Regions from separate parts of the Streptomyces gottesmaniae genome, predicted to be linked through region 1. Evidence: riboswitches for the same ligand, from Rfam matches in the RefSeq annotation. Region 1 holds a riboswitch; each other region holds the start of a gene.
The links. Region 1 has a riboswitch for cobalamin ahead of RM704_RS09195 (ABC transporter substrate-binding protein). Riboswitches for the same ligand answer to the same signal wherever they lie in the genome.
Positions count from the first base shown of each region.

Region 2: another riboswitch for cobalamin. It lies ahead of RM704_RS03785 (ribonucleoside-diphosphate reductase subunit alpha); the one in region 1 lies ahead of RM704_RS09195 (ABC transporter substrate-binding protein).
Region 3: another riboswitch for cobalamin. It lies ahead of RM704_RS18245 (cobalamin biosynthesis protein); the one in region 1 lies ahead of RM704_RS09195 (ABC transporter substrate-binding protein).
Region 4: another riboswitch for cobalamin. It lies ahead of RM704_RS21535 (energy-coupling factor ABC transporter permease); the one in region 1 lies ahead of RM704_RS09195 (ABC transporter substrate-binding protein).

Region 1 is NZ_JAVRFJ010000006.1:89,495-93,762, forward strand. It holds gene RM704_RS09185 (Gfo/Idh/MocA family protein) at 1-845, opposite strand, end outside; gene RM704_RS09190 (DUF6215 domain-containing protein) at 1,333-1,998, shown strand; cobalamin riboswitch at 2,053-2,263, shown strand; gene RM704_RS09195 (ABC transporter substrate-binding protein) at 2,332-3,384, shown strand; gene RM704_RS09200 (FecCD family ABC transporter permease) at 3,381-4,268, shown strand, end outside.
Region 2 is NZ_JAVRFJ010000002.1:293,111-297,378, forward strand. It holds gene RM704_RS03785 (ribonucleoside-diphosphate reductase subunit alpha) at 1-2,391, opposite strand, end outside; cobalamin riboswitch at 2,515-2,650, opposite strand; gene RM704_RS03790 (GNAT family N-acetyltransferase) at 2,714-3,220, opposite strand; gene RM704_RS03795 (nucleoside hydrolase) at 3,303-4,268, opposite strand, start outside.
Region 3 is NZ_JAVRFJ010000014.1:206,295-210,562, reverse strand. It holds gene RM704_RS18260 (inorganic phosphate transporter) at 1-842, shown strand, start outside; gene RM704_RS18255 (hypothetical protein) at 874-1,095, shown strand; gene RM704_RS18250 (hypothetical protein) at 1,248-1,559, opposite strand; cobalamin riboswitch at 1,897-2,039, shown strand; gene RM704_RS18245 (cobalamin biosynthesis protein) at 2,138-3,079, shown strand; gene RM704_RS18240 (cobyric acid synthase) at 3,076-4,268, shown strand, end outside.
Region 4 is NZ_JAVRFJ010000018.1:117,054-121,321, forward strand. It holds gene RM704_RS21525 (NIPSNAP family protein) at 1-290, shown strand, start outside; gene nicT (Nickel transporter NicT) at 337-1,461, opposite strand; cobalamin riboswitch at 1,728-1,910, shown strand; gene RM704_RS21535 (energy-coupling factor ABC transporter permease) at 1,941-2,660, shown strand; gene RM704_RS21540 (energy-coupling factor ABC transporter substrate-binding protein) at 2,657-3,196, shown strand; gene cbiQ (cobalt ECF transporter T component CbiQ) at 3,202-3,948, shown strand; gene RM704_RS21550 (energy-coupling factor ABC transporter ATP-binding protein) at 3,945-4,268, shown strand, end outside.

The DNA of each region.
Region 1 (4,268 bases):
GCGTCCTCGAACCGCTCGATGTAGCCCGGGGTGACCGTGCCGCCCCAGCGGCCCGCCGTGTTGACGAGCATGTCGTGCCCGTCGCCGATGCGGGCCGTGCCGTCCTCGCAGACGGCCTCGGCCTGCACCTGGTAGCCGTAGCGGGCGCTGAGGAAGATCTCGACGTCGACCACCGCGCCGCCGTCGGTCTCGAAGACGACGAGCTGCGGGTCGCTCAGACCCTCGGGGGCGTGCGCGGACGGCCGGGGCCGCAGCACGCTGACGGCGGTGATCTCCTGGCCGAGCAGCCAGCGGGTGACGTCCATCTCGTGGGCCACGGAGTCGTTGACGGCCATGGCGTCGGTGAAACCGGGCGGGGCCTCGGCGTTGCGGTGCCGGTGGTGCAGCAGCAGCGGCCGGCCCAGGTCACCGCTGTCCAGCAGGGCCTTGAGCTTGACGTACTCACGGTCGTAGCGGCGCATGAACCCCACCTGTACCCGGCGGTGCCCCAGCCGCTGCTCCGCCTCCAGCAGCCGGAGCGCGGAGGCGGTGTCCGGAGTGAGGGGCTTCTCGCACAGTACGGGCAGGTCGTGGGCGAACGCGGCGAGCAGGGCCGCCTCGTGCGCGGGGCCCGGTGAGGCCACCAGGACGGCGTCGACGCCCGGTGCGGCCAGCGCCTCGGCCGGGTCGCCGTAGGCCACGCACCCCTCGATGCCGGCGGCGATCGTCCGGGCGCGGTCGGTGTCGAGGTCGACGACGGCGGTCACATGGGCGCCGCTGATCACCTCGGAGATCCGGCGCACATGGTCGGCGCCCATCCGGCCGGTGCCGACGACGGCGACACCGAGGGAGCCCTGCTCGGTCATACCGCTTCTTCCTTTCGTGCGGGCCGGGGCGGCGCCCGGGGCTGCGGGCGCACAGGGTCTCGGTCTCCCCCGAGGAGCCCTTCTTCACGCCTGCGCGACGGGCTTCGCCGGCCACGGCAAGCGGCCCACGCGGAATTGCGTTTCCCCGCGCGACGATCAACGGTTAGGCTCCCCCGGCGCGCGTCAGGCGTGTGCACATCAAGGTGGGGGCACGGGGGACATGGTCGACGAATTCGCCGATTCCGGAGCGGGCTCGGAAGGTGATGGGGATGCGGAGACGGGTTCGGCAGCAGGTCCGGCGAGGGGAGCGGTCGTAGGTCCGGAGACAGGATCGGCAGTGGATCCGGCGACGGGATCAGTCGTAAGTCCGGCGACGGCGGCGACAGCAGGTCCGGATACGGGATCGGCAGTAGATCCGGCGACGAGATCGGCAGCGGATCCGGAGGCGGGTGCGAGAGCGGCTTCCCGAGTCGGCCCGCCGAAGGAAATGAGCACGGGCGCACAGGTGGTCTCGGCGGTGGCGACCGTGGGGGTGCTGCTGGGCGGGATGTGGCTGCTGGCCGACCTCCTCGACACGACCCCGGAGACCTTGGGGCCGGCCGTCTGCTCGACCTCGGACGACGCCTCTCCCACCCCACGGGGCAGGGTCTCGGGCGCACAGCTGTGCACCGCCCTGAACCGCTCCGACCTGCCGAAGCTCCTCGGTACACCCACCGAGCAGGCGGTCAGCGCGTCGGGCAGCGAGAACGAGTCCACCTGGTTCGACGGCACCAGGACCGTCACCCCCGAGGCGACCGTCGACCTCGACACCTACACCGTGGAGCTCTCGGCGTCGTACGAGGACCTCCCTGTCGCCGAGTCGGTCGGCCATCTGGGCGCCGGCGTCGAGAGCAGGACGGTCCTGGGACATGCGGCGGCCCTGTACTCGGGTCAGACCATCTCCATCTCGTTCCGCCTCGACGGCAGTGACCCGCAGTCCGGCCCCGGCGGCGTCGCCCGGCGGCTGCTGGTCGCGACCGACCCGAAGGACAGCGGCACCACCTTCGAGCTCGTCATCTATCGCCAGGATTCGCAGGTGCCCGACGACGCGGCCCTGTTCCGTGTGGCCGAGAAGGTCCTGCCGACGCTCCCGGGCTGGAAGCCCGCGGCCTGACGAGCCCCCGGGTGGCCTCCGACGCTCGGGCGGCCCAGGCACTCCGGCGGCCTGTGATAGCTTGCCGACGCCAGTCGAACCCACGTACGCACACGTAAGTACGCGTACGGGTCAGGGAATCCGGTGTGAATCCGGAGCTGACGCGCAGCGGTGAGGGTGACGGGCGGGACAACTGCCACTGGACGGCGATCACGATCGCGGTCCGGGAAGGCGTCCCGTCCGGGTGACCCCGAGTCCGAAGACCTGCTGGCGGTCCCCGGCACCGAGGGGTGCCCGGGGAAGCACCGTACGACCGGGCTTCGCGCATGAGCCCTCGACGCCGAAGGAAGTCCCGTGCCACTCGCACGCCCCGTCCGCCATGCCGTCCTGTTCCTGGCCGCCGGTTCCCTGTTGCTGACCGGCTGCGGAGGCTCCGGCTCCGCGGCGCCTCCGGGCGGTGGCCCGGCCTCGGGCGGGTCCGCCGGATATCCGGTGACCCTCGACAACTGCGGGCGGGAGGTGCGGGTCGACAGCCCGCCCGAGCGCGCCGTCTCCCTCAACCAGGGCACGACCGAGATCCTGCTCTCCCTCGGGCTCGCCGACCGCATGGTGGGCACCGCCACCTGGACCGATCCGCTGCCGAAGGGGCTGGAGAAGGCCGACGCGAAGGTGCCTCGGCTCGCCGACGACGCGCCCTCTTTCGAGAAGGTCCTGGACACCGAACCCGACCTCGTCGTCTCCTCGTTCGCCTCCACGCTCGGCAAGGGCGGTGTGGCGAGCCGGGAGGAGTTCGAGAAGCTCGGCGTCCCCACGTATCTGTCGCCCTCCGACTGTGTGGGCAAGGACAACAGCGGTGACGGCGACGGCGTCCGCACCGAGCCGCTGACCATGGAGACGGTCTACGGCGAAGTCCGCGATCTGGCCCGCGTCTTCGGGGTCGAGGAGCGCGGCGAGAAGCTGGTGGCCGAGCTGAGGTCCCGGGTGCGGAAGGCGACCGCCGGACTCGACGCAGAGGACGTCACCGTCATGTACTGGTTCGCCAACGCCCAGTCCCCGTACCTCGCCGGATGCTGTGGCGCTCCCGGGGTCATCACCCGCGAACTGGGCGCGAAGAACGTCTTCGACGACACCGAGGAGGAGTGGCCCCAGGTCAACTGGGAGACCGTGGCGGATCGCGATCCCGACGTCCTCGTCATCGGGGACCTGGTCCGCAAGCAGCAGACGGCCGAGACGGCCGCGAAGAAGATCGAGTTCCTGGAGTCCGACCCGGTCACCCGGAACATGACGGCGGTGCGGGAGAAGCGCTATGTGCTGCTGCCCGGCCAGGCCATGAACCCGACCGTCCGGACCGTCGAGGGCGTGGAGAAGCTCGCGGCGGCACTGCGCGAGTACGGCCTCACGGGATGACCGGCACGGAGCACGACGCGGAGCCCGACACGGTCGGCGACGCGGTCACCGACACGTCGGCGCCGGCCCAGGCAGGTGGGCCGCCCTCGGCGAAGACCGGTGGGCCGGCCCCCACGCGGACCGGTGGGCCGAGCCTGGCGGAGACCGGTGGAGCGGACGGTTCGTCGGTGGCGGTGGTGGCGGTGGCCTTCGGCCGTCGGCTGCGCTCGGGATCGGCGTGGACGGCCGGGCTCGGGGGACTGTTTCTCTCCGTCGCCCTCGCGATCACCATCGGTCCGGCCGACATCGGCGTGGTCGACGTCTGGTCCACGGTGGTGGCCCATCTCGGCTGGGGGCACACGGAGTTGACGCCCATCCGGGACGGCATCGTGTGGAACCTACGGCTGCCCCGCACCCTGCTGGCCGCCGTGTGCGGGGCCGGACTGGCCGTGTGCGGCGCGGTGATGCAGTCCCTGCTGCGCAACCCGCTCGCCGACCCCTTCGTGCTGGGCGTCTCCTCCGGCGCGTCGACCGGCGCGGTCGTGGTCGTGGTGCTCGGCGTGGGCGGTGGGGTCCTGTCGGTCTCCGGCGGCGCGTTCCTGGGCGCGGTGGCCTCCTTCGGGCTCGTGCTGCTGCTCAGCCACACCCTCGGCGGCACCACGGACCGCGTGGTGCTGGTGGGTGTCGCGGCGATGCAACTGTTCTCCGCGCTCACCTCCTTCATGGTGATGACCGCGGCCGACGCCGAGACGACCCGCGCGGTGCTGTTCTGGCTGCTCGGCTCGCTCAGCGGGGCCGACTGGACGGATGTGACGGTGTGTCTGGCGGTGCTGGTGGTGGTGCTGCTGGTCTGCCTGGGGCACACCCACGCACTGGACGCGTTCGCGTTCGGGCAGGACGCAGCG
Region 2 (4,268 bases), on a different contig from region 1:
CTGCTGGACGGGGATGGTGTTCTCGGGCCGGGCCGGGGTCTGCGCCTGGCCCTGGCCCTGTGCCGCGCGGGCGATGCGGGTCGCCGGGCGAGAGCGCAGGTAGTACGTGGTCTTCAGGCCCGACTTCCACGCGTACGCGTACATCGAGGAGAGCTTGCCGATCGTCGGCGTCTCCAGGAACAGGTTGAGCGACTGGGACTGGTCCAGATACGGCGTGCGGGCGGCGGCCATGTCGATCAGACCGCGCTGCGGGATCTCCCAGGCCGTGCGGTACAGCGCCCGTACGTCGGCCGGGATCCACGCGAAGTCCTGCACCGAGCCGTTGGATTCGCGCAGCGCCTCACGGGTGCGGGCGTCCCAGACGCCCAGCTCCTTCAGGTCCTTCACCAGATACGAGTTGACCTGGAGGAACTCGCCGGACAGCGTCTCGCGCTTGAACAGGTTGGACACCTGGGGCTCGATGCACTCGTACACACCGGCGATCGAGGCGATGGTGGCCGTCGGCGCGATGGCGAGGAGCAGGGAGTTGCGCAGGCCCGTCGTCGCGACGCGCTCGCGCAGGGCGGACCAGCGCTCCGGCCAGGTGGGCTCGACACCGTAGTGGTCGGGGTGCAGCACACCGCGCGCCGTACGGGTCTTCTCCCAGGCCGGAAGCGGGCCGGCCCGCTCGGCGAGGTCGGCGGAGGCCTCGTACGCGGCGAGCATGACGCGCTCGGCGATCCGCGTGGACAGGGCCTTCGCCGCCGGGGAGTCGAAGGGCAGACGCAGCTGGAAGAAGACGTCCTGGAGGCCCATCGCGCCGAGTCCGACCGGACGCCACCTGGCGTTGGAGCGGCCCGCCTGCTCGGTCGGGTAGAAGTTGATGTCGACCACGCGGTCGAGGAAGGTGACGGCGGTGCGGACGGTCGCGTCCAGCCGCTCCCAGTCCATGTCGCCCGTCGCCCGGTCGACGAACGCGCCCAGGTTCACCGAGCCCAGGTTGCAGACCGCCGTCTCCCCGTCGTCGGTGACCTCCAGGATCTCCGTGCAGAGGTTGGAGGAGTGGACGACGTGGCCCGGCTCGGCCGTCTGGTTCGCCGTGCGGTTGGCGGCGTCCTTGAAGGTCATCCAGCCGTTGCCGGTCTGCGCGAGGGTGCGCATCATCCGGCCGTACAGGTCACGGGCCGCGATGGTCTTCTTCGCCAGGCCGTCCGCCTCCGCCTTGCGGTACGCGGCCTCGAACTCCTCGCCCCACAGGTCGACCAGCTCGGGTACGTCGGCGGGGGAGAACAGCGACCACTGCTCGTCCGCGTTCACCCGGCGCATGAACTCGTCCGGGATCCAGTGCGCCAGGTTCAGGTTGTGCGTACGCCGGGCGTCCTCGCCGGTGTTGTCGCGAAGCTCCAGGAACTCCTCGATGTCGGAGTGCCAGGTCTCCAGGTAGACCGCGGCCGCGCCCTTGCGCCGGCCGCCCTGGTTCACGGCGGCGACCGAGGCGTCCAGCGTCTTCAGGAACGGCACGATGCCGTTGGAGTGCCCGTTGGTGCCCCGGATCAGCGAACCGCGCGAGCGGATGCGGGAGTACGACAGGCCGATGCCGCCGGCGTGCTTCGAGAGGCGGGCCACCTGGTGGTAGCGGTCGTAGATGGAGTCCAGCTCGTCCAGCGGGGAGTCGAGGAGGTAGCAGGACGACATCTGGGGGTGTCGCGTACCGGAGTTGAAGAGCGTGGGGGAGGAGGGGAGGTAGTCGAGGCGGCTCATGAGCCCATAGAGCGCGGCGACTTCGTCGAGGGCACGGATGCCCGCCTCCGCGTCGGCACCCGTGTCCTCGGCGAGGCCGGCGGCGACCCGCAGCATGAAGTGCTGGGGCGTCTCGACGACCTTGCGGGTGAGGGGGTGCCGGAGCAGATAGCGGCTGTGCAGGGTGCGCAGGCCGAAGTAGCCGAAGCGGTCGTCCCCGGCCGGGTCGATCAGGGCGTCGAGGCGCTCGGCGTGGGTGCGGGTGAACTGGGCCGTGCGGTCGGCGACGAGTCCCTCCCGGTGGCCCACGGCGATGGACTCGGTGAACGTGGTGACACCCTGCGAGGCCGCCTCGGCACGGATGCCGACGGCCAGCAGCCGGGCGGCCAGCTTCGAGTAGGCGGGATCCTCGGAGATGAGGCCCGCGGCCGCCTCCGTGGCCAGCTCACGCAGCTCCGCGACCATCTCGGCGGAGGACACACGCACCGACCGGCCGCGCAGCGCGGCGGCGGCGACCCGGCCGGGATCGGCGTCGGGGAGGTCGGCGGTCAGCTCGGTCAGGGTCCGCAGCAACGCGGTACCAGGACCGTCGGTCTCCGTCGTCGGGTCTGCTGGAACCGACCTGGCTGCGGCCGGGTCGGCTGACACCGGATCGGCTGGCGCGATGGTCACGTGGGGCTCTCCCTCGCTCGGCTGGGGCCCTGCGGAAGGCAGGCGGCAGCACACGAGCGCACGGGGGCGTCGCGTCCACCGGCCCATTCCACGAGGCCCGGACGTCAGGGCACCCGGACCGGACGGCCGGGCGCACTGTCGGCAGGTGTTCGGACTGAACAGGCGTGCACATTTGACGACGTATGCACGCGAGTACACCGTTGCGGGACAGTTCCGGATTCACACCGGATTCCCCTGCGGCGACAGCGAGCATGAGCATACATCTAGTGCCGGGGCGCGGTGTCACCCCCACATGTTGTGTCGCCATCGGCTTCGCAGGGTGTCAGAGTGTCAACTCGTAGGTGAGCAGCGTGAGGTCCAGAACGTCGGGGAGGGGGTTCCAGTCGCGCTCAGGTGTGCGAGTGAAGCCCAGGCGTCCGTAGATGCGATGGGCCGCGTGCATGCTCCGCTGGGTCGACAGGACGACACGCGTACAGCCCTCCACGGTGCGGGCGCGCTCCAGGCAGGCCCGTACGAGTGCCTCACCGACACCTCGTCCGCGGGCCTTCGGGGAGACCGCGAGCATCCGTATCTCGGCTTCTCCCTCGCGGGCGATGTCGGCCATGGGCCCGCCCGCGGGGACGAAGGTCACTCCGCCCAGCACCTGTCCCTCCGCGACCGCCACGAGCACGTCGGCCCGGGCGGCCCGCTTCGCCACGTCCCGCAGCTCGTCGAGGTACTGGTCGCTCTCTCCGAAGTCCAGCAGCCCGTCGCGGAGGTAGGCCTGTGCGGTGATCTCGCCGAGCGTGGCGTACTCCTCGGGAGCCACCGGCCTGATCGTGATGTCCATGCGTCGCAGTGTGCACGAGGGGCGGCTTCGCACGGCGGCGGTTTTCCACAGGCGCCGCCGATGGTCGGACAATCAGATCGCGTCAGGGTGTCGCCGGCCACCTGGGCAGCGTCGTCACGAAGTCCGCGCTGAAGTCGCGGGTGCCCGGTCCCAGCGCGACGCGGCCGGTGGCCTGCAGACGGGCGGTCAGGGCGGGGGACTCGGAGTAGTAGACGCGCCGGGCGGCGGCCGGCACGAACACGGTCTGGCCACGTGTGAGTTCGCTCGCGCACTCCACGACGACGGCCCCGTCGGCGGCCTCGACGAACGCCTCGTCGCCGCAGACGCCGACGGCCAGCGGATCGTGCAGCGGGCAGGTGCCGTCCCCGCCGTGGCGGGTGTAGGCGGCCATGTAGGTGCGCATCAGCCGGGCGGCGAGGGCCGTGCCGGGCCCCGCGGCCTCCAGCGCGGCCAGGTCGTCGGGGCGGAACAGCCAGCGGTGCGAGGCGTCGAGGTCGACCATGGTGAACGGGATGCCGGAGGACAGCACGATCTCGGCGGCGTCCGGGTCGGCCCAGATGTTGAACTCGGCGACCGGGGTGAAGTTGCCCGGGACCTGCGCGGCGCCGCCCATGAACACGAACTTGCGGACGCGGTGGGCGAAGTGCGGGTCCTCCAGCAGGGCGATCGCCACGTTGGTGAGGGGGCCGGTGGCGCAGACCGTCAGCTCGCCCTCGTACTCCCTCGACAGGCGCAGCAGGGCCTGGGCGGACGACTCCGTCGGGTGGGGGGCCGTCGAGTCGGGGAGGGTCTCGTCGCCGAGGCCCGCGGGGCCGTGGAAGGCGGATGCCTCGCGGTAGGGGAGGCGGGAGAGGGGGCGGCCGGCGCCTCTGTGGACCGGGACGTGGGCGTCGATGCGCAGGGCCCGGGCGAGGGCGCGGGCGTTGGTGTACGTGGCTTCGGCGGGGAGGTTGCCGCCGGTCGAGGTGTACGCCTTGAGGTCCCACAGGTCGGTGCCGAGCAGGTACTGGAGGGCTACGGCGTCGTCGATGCCGGGGTCGCTGTCCAG
Region 3 (4,268 bases), on a different contig from region 1:
CGGCCCCGCTGGTCGCCGGCCTCGCGGCGATGTTCGCCACCCGGCTGACGTACAAGCTCGGACAGCACACGAGCGAGAAGGCCTCCGGCAAGGGCTACCGCGCCGGTCAGATCGCCTCCGCGGGCCTGGTCTCGCTGGCCCACGGCACGAACGACGCCCAGAAGACGATGGGCATCATCACCCTCGCCCTGGTGGCCGGCGGCGCCCTCGCGCCCGACTCCGACCCGCCGGTGTGGGTCATCGTCTCCGCCGGTCTCGCCATCGCGCTCGGCACCTACCTGGGCGGCTGGCGCATCATCCGCACGATGGGCAAGGGCCTGACCGACCTCCAGCCGCAGCAGGGCTTCGCCGCCCAGACCAGCGCGGCCACGGTCATCCTGGCCTCCTCGCACCTCGGCTTCTCGCTCTCCACCACGCACTCGGTCTCCGGTGCGGTGATGGGCGCGGGCCTCGGCCGCAAGGGCGGGGTGGTCCGCTGGTCCACCGCGACCCGGATGTTCGTCGCCTGGGGCCTGACCCTGCCGGCCGCCGCGCTCGTCGCCGCGCTCGCCGAGTGGGTGACGTCCTTCGGCAGCTGGGGCACGGCCGTCGTCGCGGTCTTCCTCATCGCCTCCAGCGCCGCGATCTGGGTGATCTCCCGCCGCGAGGTCGTCGACCACACGAACGTCAACGACACCGAGGAGCCGCCCGGCGTGGTGACCACGGCGATGGCCGCCGTGACGCCGCCGCCGGCCGGACCGGTCACCGAGGACCTCTCGGCGACCATCCCGGTCCCCGCGGCCGCGACCGCCGCCGAGGCCACGTCCCCGGCGAACTCGTCCACGCCGACGCCCGCCCTCTGAGCCCCGCGACCTCCTGAGGAAGAACACCAACATGCACATCGACTGGGCAGCCCTCGGCTCCGTCTTCGGAGTCAGCCTCGTGGTCACCGTGGCCCTCGTCGGCCTCTTCACCCTGGGGATCGTCGGCCTCTCCAAGCGGGAGGCCGCGACCACCGCCGGCACGTCGCCCGCCCTCGCCACGACAGCGGCGTACGCCTGCTTCGCGGCCTGCACGGCGGCGGTGGGTTACGGGATCTACCTGATCATGGCCTGAGGCCCGTCCACCCCTCCCACCTCGCACGACACACAGAGACAAACCCCTCGTACCGTTTGACCGGGTACGAGGGTTTTGTCCATTGTCCACAGCGGGCCGTCACCCTCGCCGGGTGCTGCGCGCCCGCGCGGATGCCGCGCGGCCCGTCGGCCTCAGCGCTCCTCCGGCCCCCGCGGGCGAGCCCCGACCAGAGCCCGGTCCAGGGCCCTCAGCCGCTCCGTGACCGGGGCGAGCCCCCACCACAGGCCCGCCCCCGTGGCGAGGAGGGCGGTCACCGCCGGCCAGACGACAGCCCGCGCCTCGGTCCCCGGCACCAGCAGGGCGGCGAGAGCTCCCACCCCGACGGCGAGGACCCCGGCGACCGTACTGAAGAGCACCAGCGGCGCGGCGGCGGACAACAGCGTCCGCCGGTCCCGCGATGCCCGCGCACGCGCCGAGGCGGTTCCCTTGGTCCGATCTTCCATCGCGTGTACCTCCCGTCCCCCGAACGGTTCTTCAGGAGCCGTCCGCTCCCGGGTCCACAAGCCCCGCCAGAAAACCACACCACGCGCTGTGACGGAAGGAGAGCACAGCGTATTTCTTCGAGCTCGAGTCACACACCAGAACCCGCCCCTCCTCGAACGACGCCCGACCTCCACCTCACAAGTCAGCGCGCCGACACGCGTACTGCCGTTCCCTCAAGTGTTCCCGCCCGGCGCTGCGGAGATGAGCGCGGAAAGAGCCGATTCGGGCGTCTGGCCATATTTCAGCGATGTGGGGCTGAGCACACCCCTGCACCGCAGGTCAACAGCAAGTTGACGGGTCTTCCGGGAGCGTGGTGGACTGCCGGGGCCATGTACGACGGCAGGAGAGGAAGCCGGTGCGAGTCCGGCGCGGTCCCGCCACTGTCACCGGGGAAGAACCTCCCGGGAGCCAGGAACTCTCGCCGTCGGTCTCGTCGAACCAGGGCGTGGACACCCTGAGTGAGGACATATCGCCATGTGCGGCTGCCGCTTGAGTCCCGGTACCGGATCCTCGTCCGACCTCGCGATCGGCTGAACCGGTGCGTGCCGATCGCGTCTTCGCGTACGGCGCCACCGCCGGACTCCTCGGCGATCTGCTGCTCGGCGATCCTCGCCGGGGGCATCCGGTCGCCGCGTTCGGACGGGCCGCCGGTGCCGTGGAGCAGGTGCTGTGGCGGGACCACCGAGGGTGGGGCGCGCTGCACACCGCCGTGTGCGCGGGTGGCGCCGTGGCGCTCGGGGCCTTCGCCTCGTCCGCCGTACGCCCGTCGCGTGCGGCCTCCGTCGCGTTGACCGCCGCCGCCACCTGGGCCGTCCTCGGGGGGACTTCGCTCGGGCGGGAGGCTCGGGCGATCGCGCGGTCCCTCGACGCGGGGGACGTCGAGGGCGCCCGGGCCCGGTTGCCCCATCTGTGCGGGCGGGATCCCCAGGCGCTCGACCCGGACGGGATCGCGCGGGCGGTCGTGGAGTCCGTCGCCGAGAACACCTCCGACGCCGTGGTGGGCGCGCTCGTATGGGGAGCCGTGGCGGGTGTGCCCGGGCTGGTGGGGTTTCGGGCCGTCAACACGTTGGACGCCATGGTCGGACACCGCTCGGAGCGGTATCGGCGGTTCGGATGGGCCTCCGCGCGGCTGGACGACGTGGTGGGCTGGCCGGGGGCCCGGCTGACGGCGGTGCTGGCCGCGGCCTGCGGTGGGGATGCCCGCGGGGCCGTACGGGCCTGGCGCGCGGACGCCGGCAGGCACCCGAGTCCCAACGCGGGGCCCGTGGAGGCGTCGTTCGCGGGGGCGCTCGGAGTGCGGCTGGGGGGCACGTTGTCGTACGGGGGGCGGGTCGAGCACCGGCCGGTGCTGAATGGGGAGGGACGCGCCGTCGTCGTGGGTGACATCGAGCGGACCGTCCGGTTGTCCCGGCGGGTCGGATGGCTGGCGTTGGGGATCGGTGCGGGTGTGTCGCTGCTGCGGACGAGGAGGCACGGATGAGTGGCGGGCTGTTGGTCGCCGGGACCACCTCCGACGCGGGGAAGAGCGTGGTCACCGCCGGGATCTGCCGGTGGCTGGTGCGGCAGGGGGTCAAGGTCGCCCCGTTCAAGGCGCAGAACATGTCGCTCAACTCCTTCGTGACGAAGGAGGGCGCCGAGATCGGGCGGGCGCAGGCCATGCAGGCGCAGGCGTGCCGGGTGGAGCCCACCGCGCTCATGAACCCCGTGCTGCTGAAGCCCGGAGGCGAAAGCAGCAGTCAGGTGGTGCTGCTCGGCAAGCCCGTGGGCGAGATGAGTGCGCGCGGGTACCACGGGGGGCGGCAACAGCGGCTGCTCGGGGTCGTGCTGGAGTGTCTCACCGAGCTGCGGGGCACGTATGACGCGGTGATCTGCGAGGGGGCCGGCTCTCCGACCGAGATCAATCTGCGGCGGACCGACATCGTCAACATGGGGATCGCCCGGAACGCCGGGCTGCCCGTGCTCGTGGTCGGTGACATCGACCGCGGCGGGGTCTTCGCGTCGTTCTTCGGGACCGTCGCGCTGCTCTCCCCCGAGGACCAGGCCCTCGTCGCCGGGTTCCTCGTCAACAAGTTCCGGGGGGACGTCTCCCTGTTGGAGCCGGGGCTCGACATGCTGCGCGGGCTCACCGGGCGGCCGACGTACGGGGTGCTGCCCTTCCGGCACGGGCTCGGGATCGACGAGGAGGACGGGCTGCGCATCTCGCTGCGGGGCACGGTCCGGGAGTCGAACGTCGCACCGCCCGTCGGGGAGGACGTGCTGCGGGTCGCCGTGTGCGCGGTTCCGCTGATGTCCAACTTCACCGACGTGGACGCGCTCGCCGCCGAACCCGGTGTCGTGGTGCGGTTCGTGGACCGCGCCGAGGAACTGGCCGACGCCGACCTGGTCGTCGTCCCCGGGACCCGGGGCACGGTCCGGGCGCTGGAGTGGCTGCGGGAGCGCGGGCTCGCCGAGGCGTTGGTGCGCAGAGCCGCCGAAGGGCGGCCGGTGCTCGGGCTCTGCGGCGGGTTCCAGATGCTCGGGGAGCACATCGAGGACGACGTCGAGAGCCGCCGAGGACACGTCCCGGGGCTCGGGGTGCTTCCCGTCCGGGTGCGGTTCGCCCCGGAGAAGACGCTCACGCGGCCCGTCGGGGAGGCCCTCGGGGAACGGGTCGAGGGGTACGAGATCCA
Region 4 (4,268 bases), on a different contig from region 1:
ACGAGATCGACCCCGACAAGCTCGAGGACTTCGAAGAGTACGGGCGGCGCTGGGTTCGGCTCGTCAACCGTTTCGGCGGGACGCACCACGGCTACTTCCTGCCGAGCGAGAGCGACAGCGACATCGCCTACGCCCTCTTCTCGTTTCCCAGTCTCGCCGCGTACGAGCGGTACCGCACGGACAGCATGTCCGATCCGGAGTGCCAGGACGCCTTCGCGCTGGCCCGCGACACCCGCTGCATCAAGCGGTACGAACGCCGTTTCCTCCGGCCGCTCGACGACGTGTCCTGAGGCGAGGTGAGGCGCCCGTGCGCCGCGTGCGGGTGGACGGTGGGGTTCACCCCGCCGTCCACTTCTCCTCGATCCGCGCGAACCGCCAGACCAGTAGGGCGACCGCCCAGGTGACGAAGAAGAGGCCGACGACCACATAGCCGACGGTGTTGAGGTCGAGGCCGGAGACCCGGTCCCAGAAGACGCCGTGCAGGCGGGCCTTCTCGGCGACGAGGCCGAGGAGTTCGACCGTGCCGATGACGAGGGCGACGGCCACGGACAGACCCGTGACGGCGAGGTTGTAGTAGACCTTGCGGACCGGCTGGGAGAACGCCCAGCCGTAGGCGAGGTTCATGAACGTGCCGTCGACGGTGTCGAGGAGCGACATTCCGGCGGCGAACAGGACGGGCAGGCACAGGATCGCGTACAAGGGCAGCCCGGAGGCCGCGCCCGAACCGGCCAGGACCAGCAGCGCGACCTCCGTCGCCGTGTCGAAGCCGAGGCCGAAGAGCAGGCCTACGGGATACATCTGCCAGGGCCTGGTGAGGGATCTCATCAACCGCCCGAGGAGCCGGTTCATCAGGCCCCGGCTGTTCAGTCGTTCCTCCAACGCGGCCTCGTCGAAGGTGCCCGAGCGCATCTCGCGGAACACCTTCCAGATCCCCACCAGGGCCACCAGGTTGACGAGGGCGATGACGTACAGGAACGTCCCCGAGACGGTCGTGCCGATCCAGCCGGTCACCTCGTGCAGCGCGGAGCCGTCGTCGCGGACGGGTCCGGCGAGCGTCTTGACGCCGAGGGTGAGCAGGAAGGTGAGGACGAGCACGATCGACGAGTGGCCGAGGGAGAACCAGAAGCCGACCGACAGCGGGCGTCGCCCCTCCCCCATCAGTTTGCGGGTGGTGTTGTCGATGGCGGCGATGTGGTCGGCGTCGAAGGCGTGCCGCATGCCCAGGGTGTAGGCGGTGACACCCATACCGATGCCGAAGGTCCTGCTGCCGACGCTGTAGTGCTCGGGGGCGACGATCACCACGAGGGTGAACCAGCCGATGAGGTGCAGCGCCAGGATGAACCCGGCCATCCCGCCCAGGCTCGCCCACTCCCCGCGCGTCGTCGTGGCGCGGATCCGCCGCCATGAGAGACCGCCCGTCCCGGTGGTGGCCGAGGGGGCGGTGTCGGTACCAGGAGCCATGGGGCGTGCGCCTCTTCTTCTCTGCGTGCCGCGCGTCTCGTCGCCGCGTCCGTGCGGTCGATGTCCTCGTGCCGCGTTCGTGCGGTCGAGCCTCCTCAGCCTCGTGCGTGGTGTTGGCAGCTGCAACTATGTCGCAGTAAAGCTCCCGTCTGCTTTCGGTCAGGTCGGGTACCTCGACGTCGCGCGGAGCGTGCGCCGGGGTGTGAGCTGTTGCACGGCGCCTGCGCGCCCCTTGGCCTCCGCTTGTCAGCGTCCTTATCTGGGCACTACTGTCACCACGCCTTGGTGAACGGGAAATCCGGTGTGATGCCGGTGCGGCCCTCGCCACTGTGATCGGGAAGTCCGGCTCCGGTCCTCACGGACAGCCACTGGGTCTTCGGACCCGGGAAGGCGGAGCACGGGCGGTGTCACCCGTAAGCCAGGAGACCGGCCAAGGCGCGTCAACCATCCACGAGGTGCTGGAGAGGGTCTGCTGAGCCATGCACATAGCCGAGGGTTTCCTTCCTCCGGCGCACGCGATCGCCTGGGGTGTCGCGTCCGCGCCGTTCGTCGTCCACGGAGTCCGGGCACTCACCCGTGAGGTCAGGGAGCATCCCGAGAGCACGCTGCTGCTCGGCGCCTCGGGGGCCTTCACCTTCGTCCTGTCCGCGCTGAAGCTCCCGTCGGTCACCGGGAGTTGCTCCCACCCCACCGGCACCGGCCTCGGTGCCATCCTGTTCCGGCCGCCGATCATGGCGGTCCTCGGCACCATCACCCTGCTCTTCCAGGCACTGTTGCTCGCCCACGGCGGTCTGACCACGCTCGGCGCCAACGTCTTCTCGATGGCGATCGTCGGCCCCTGGGCGGGTTACGGCGTCTACCGGCTGCTGCGACGCTTCGACGTGCCGCTGATGGTGACGGTCTTCTTCGGCGCGTTCTTCGCCGACCTGGTCACCTACTGCGTCACCAGCGTGCAGTTGTCGCTCGCCTTCCCCGACCCGAGCAGCGGCTTCCTGGGCGCGCTCGGCAAGTTCGGCTCCATCTTCGCCGTCACCCAGATCCCGCTCGCGGTCAGCGAAGGTCTGCTCACGGTGTTGGTGATGCGTCTGCTGGTGCAGTCGAGCAAGGGCGAACTGACGCGGCTCGGCGTGCTCCTGACCGGCCGGCAGAGCCGCGCCGGCGCCGAGACGGAGACGGGGAACGAGGCGGTGGCCCGATGAACCGGAACACGAAGATCAACGCACTGCTGCTGCTCGCCGTGGCGGCGCTCGCCGTCCTGCCGCTGGCCCTCGGCCTCGGCGACCACAAGGAGGAGCCCTTCACAGGCGCCGACGCCGAGGCGGAGACGGCGATCACGGAGATCGAGCCGGACTACGAGCCGTGGTTCTCCCCTCTCTACGAGCCGCCGTCCGGTGAGATCGAGTCGGCGCTCTTCGCCCTCCAGGCCGCTCTCGGCGCGGGGGTCCTCGCCTACTACTTCGGCATCCACCGGGGCCGGCGCCAGGGCGAGGCCCGGGCCCGGGCGCAACTCGACGCGGCCGGGAAGGCCGACATGGCTCCGGCGAAGCCCGTGGACGTGGCGGTCGAGGCGTCCACGGCCAGGGCGTCGGCCGGGGCCGCGCCCACGGCGGCGGTGAGTACCCCGGCCGCCGCGGCGGCCGCGAAGGGCACATCCGGCGCATCCGGCACCTCCGGAACATCCGGTGACGAAGGCTCGTCCGGTGCCTCCGGGGAATCGCCCGCCGGGCGGGGCTGACCCGGGTGCTGCCGATCGACGCGGCGGCGCACAGCAGTCGCTGGCGCCGCCGCCATCCCGTGGACAAGGCCGTGCTCGGGCTCGGCCTCACCGTGCTCGCGATCTCCCTGCCGCCCTGGCCCGGCGCGGCCCTGGTCCTGCTGACCGCGCTCGTGGTGCTGCTGGGCCCCGCGGGCGTGCCCGGCCGTCGGCTGTGGCGGGCCTACCGGGTGCCGTTGGGCTTCTGTGTGACCGGCGCGCTGCCGCTGCTCGTCCAGGTGGGCGGGCCGGACGGGTTCGTCACCCCGGCCGTCGGCGGGCCGGTGCGCGCCGGGGAACTGTTGCTGCGCACCTCGGCCGCCTCCCTCGGCGTCCTCCTGTTCGCCTTCACCACCCCCATGTCGGACCTGCTGCCCCGGCTCGTGCGGGCCGGGGTGCCGGCGCCGGTCGTGGACGTGGCCCTGGTGACCTACCGGATGAGCTTCCTGCTCCTGGACTCCGTGCGCCGGATCCGTGAGGCGCAGGCGGCCCGGCTGGGGCACACCACCCGCGCCGCCACCTGGCGTTCCCTCGCCGGACTCGGCGCGACCGCGTTCGTCAGGGCCTTCGACCGGGCGGCGCGGCTGCAGACCGGGCTCGCCGGACGCGGGTACGACGGCACCCTGCGCGTCCTGGTGCCCGAGGCCCGGGTCTCCGTGCGCTTCACCACGGCCAGTGTCGCGCTCCTCGCGGCCGTGGTCGCCCTCACCTTCGTTCTGGAAAGGCTGACATGAGCGAGCCCGTGCTCGTCGCCCTGCGGGGCGCGTCGTTCGCGTACGAGGACGGACCGACCGTGCTCAGCGAACTCGACTTCGACGTGCGCGAGGGGCGCGCGCTCGCCCTGCTGGGCCGCAACGGCAGCGGCAAGACCACGTTGATGCGGCTGCTCAGCGGCGGACTACGGCCCCGTACGGGCGAGTTGGCCGTCGAGGGGCGGCCGGTGACGTACGACCGCAAGGGGCTCACCCGGCTGCGGACGACGGTCCAGCTGGTCGTCCAGGACCCGGACGACCAGCTCTTCGCGGCGTCCGTCGCGCAGGACGTGTCGTTCGGT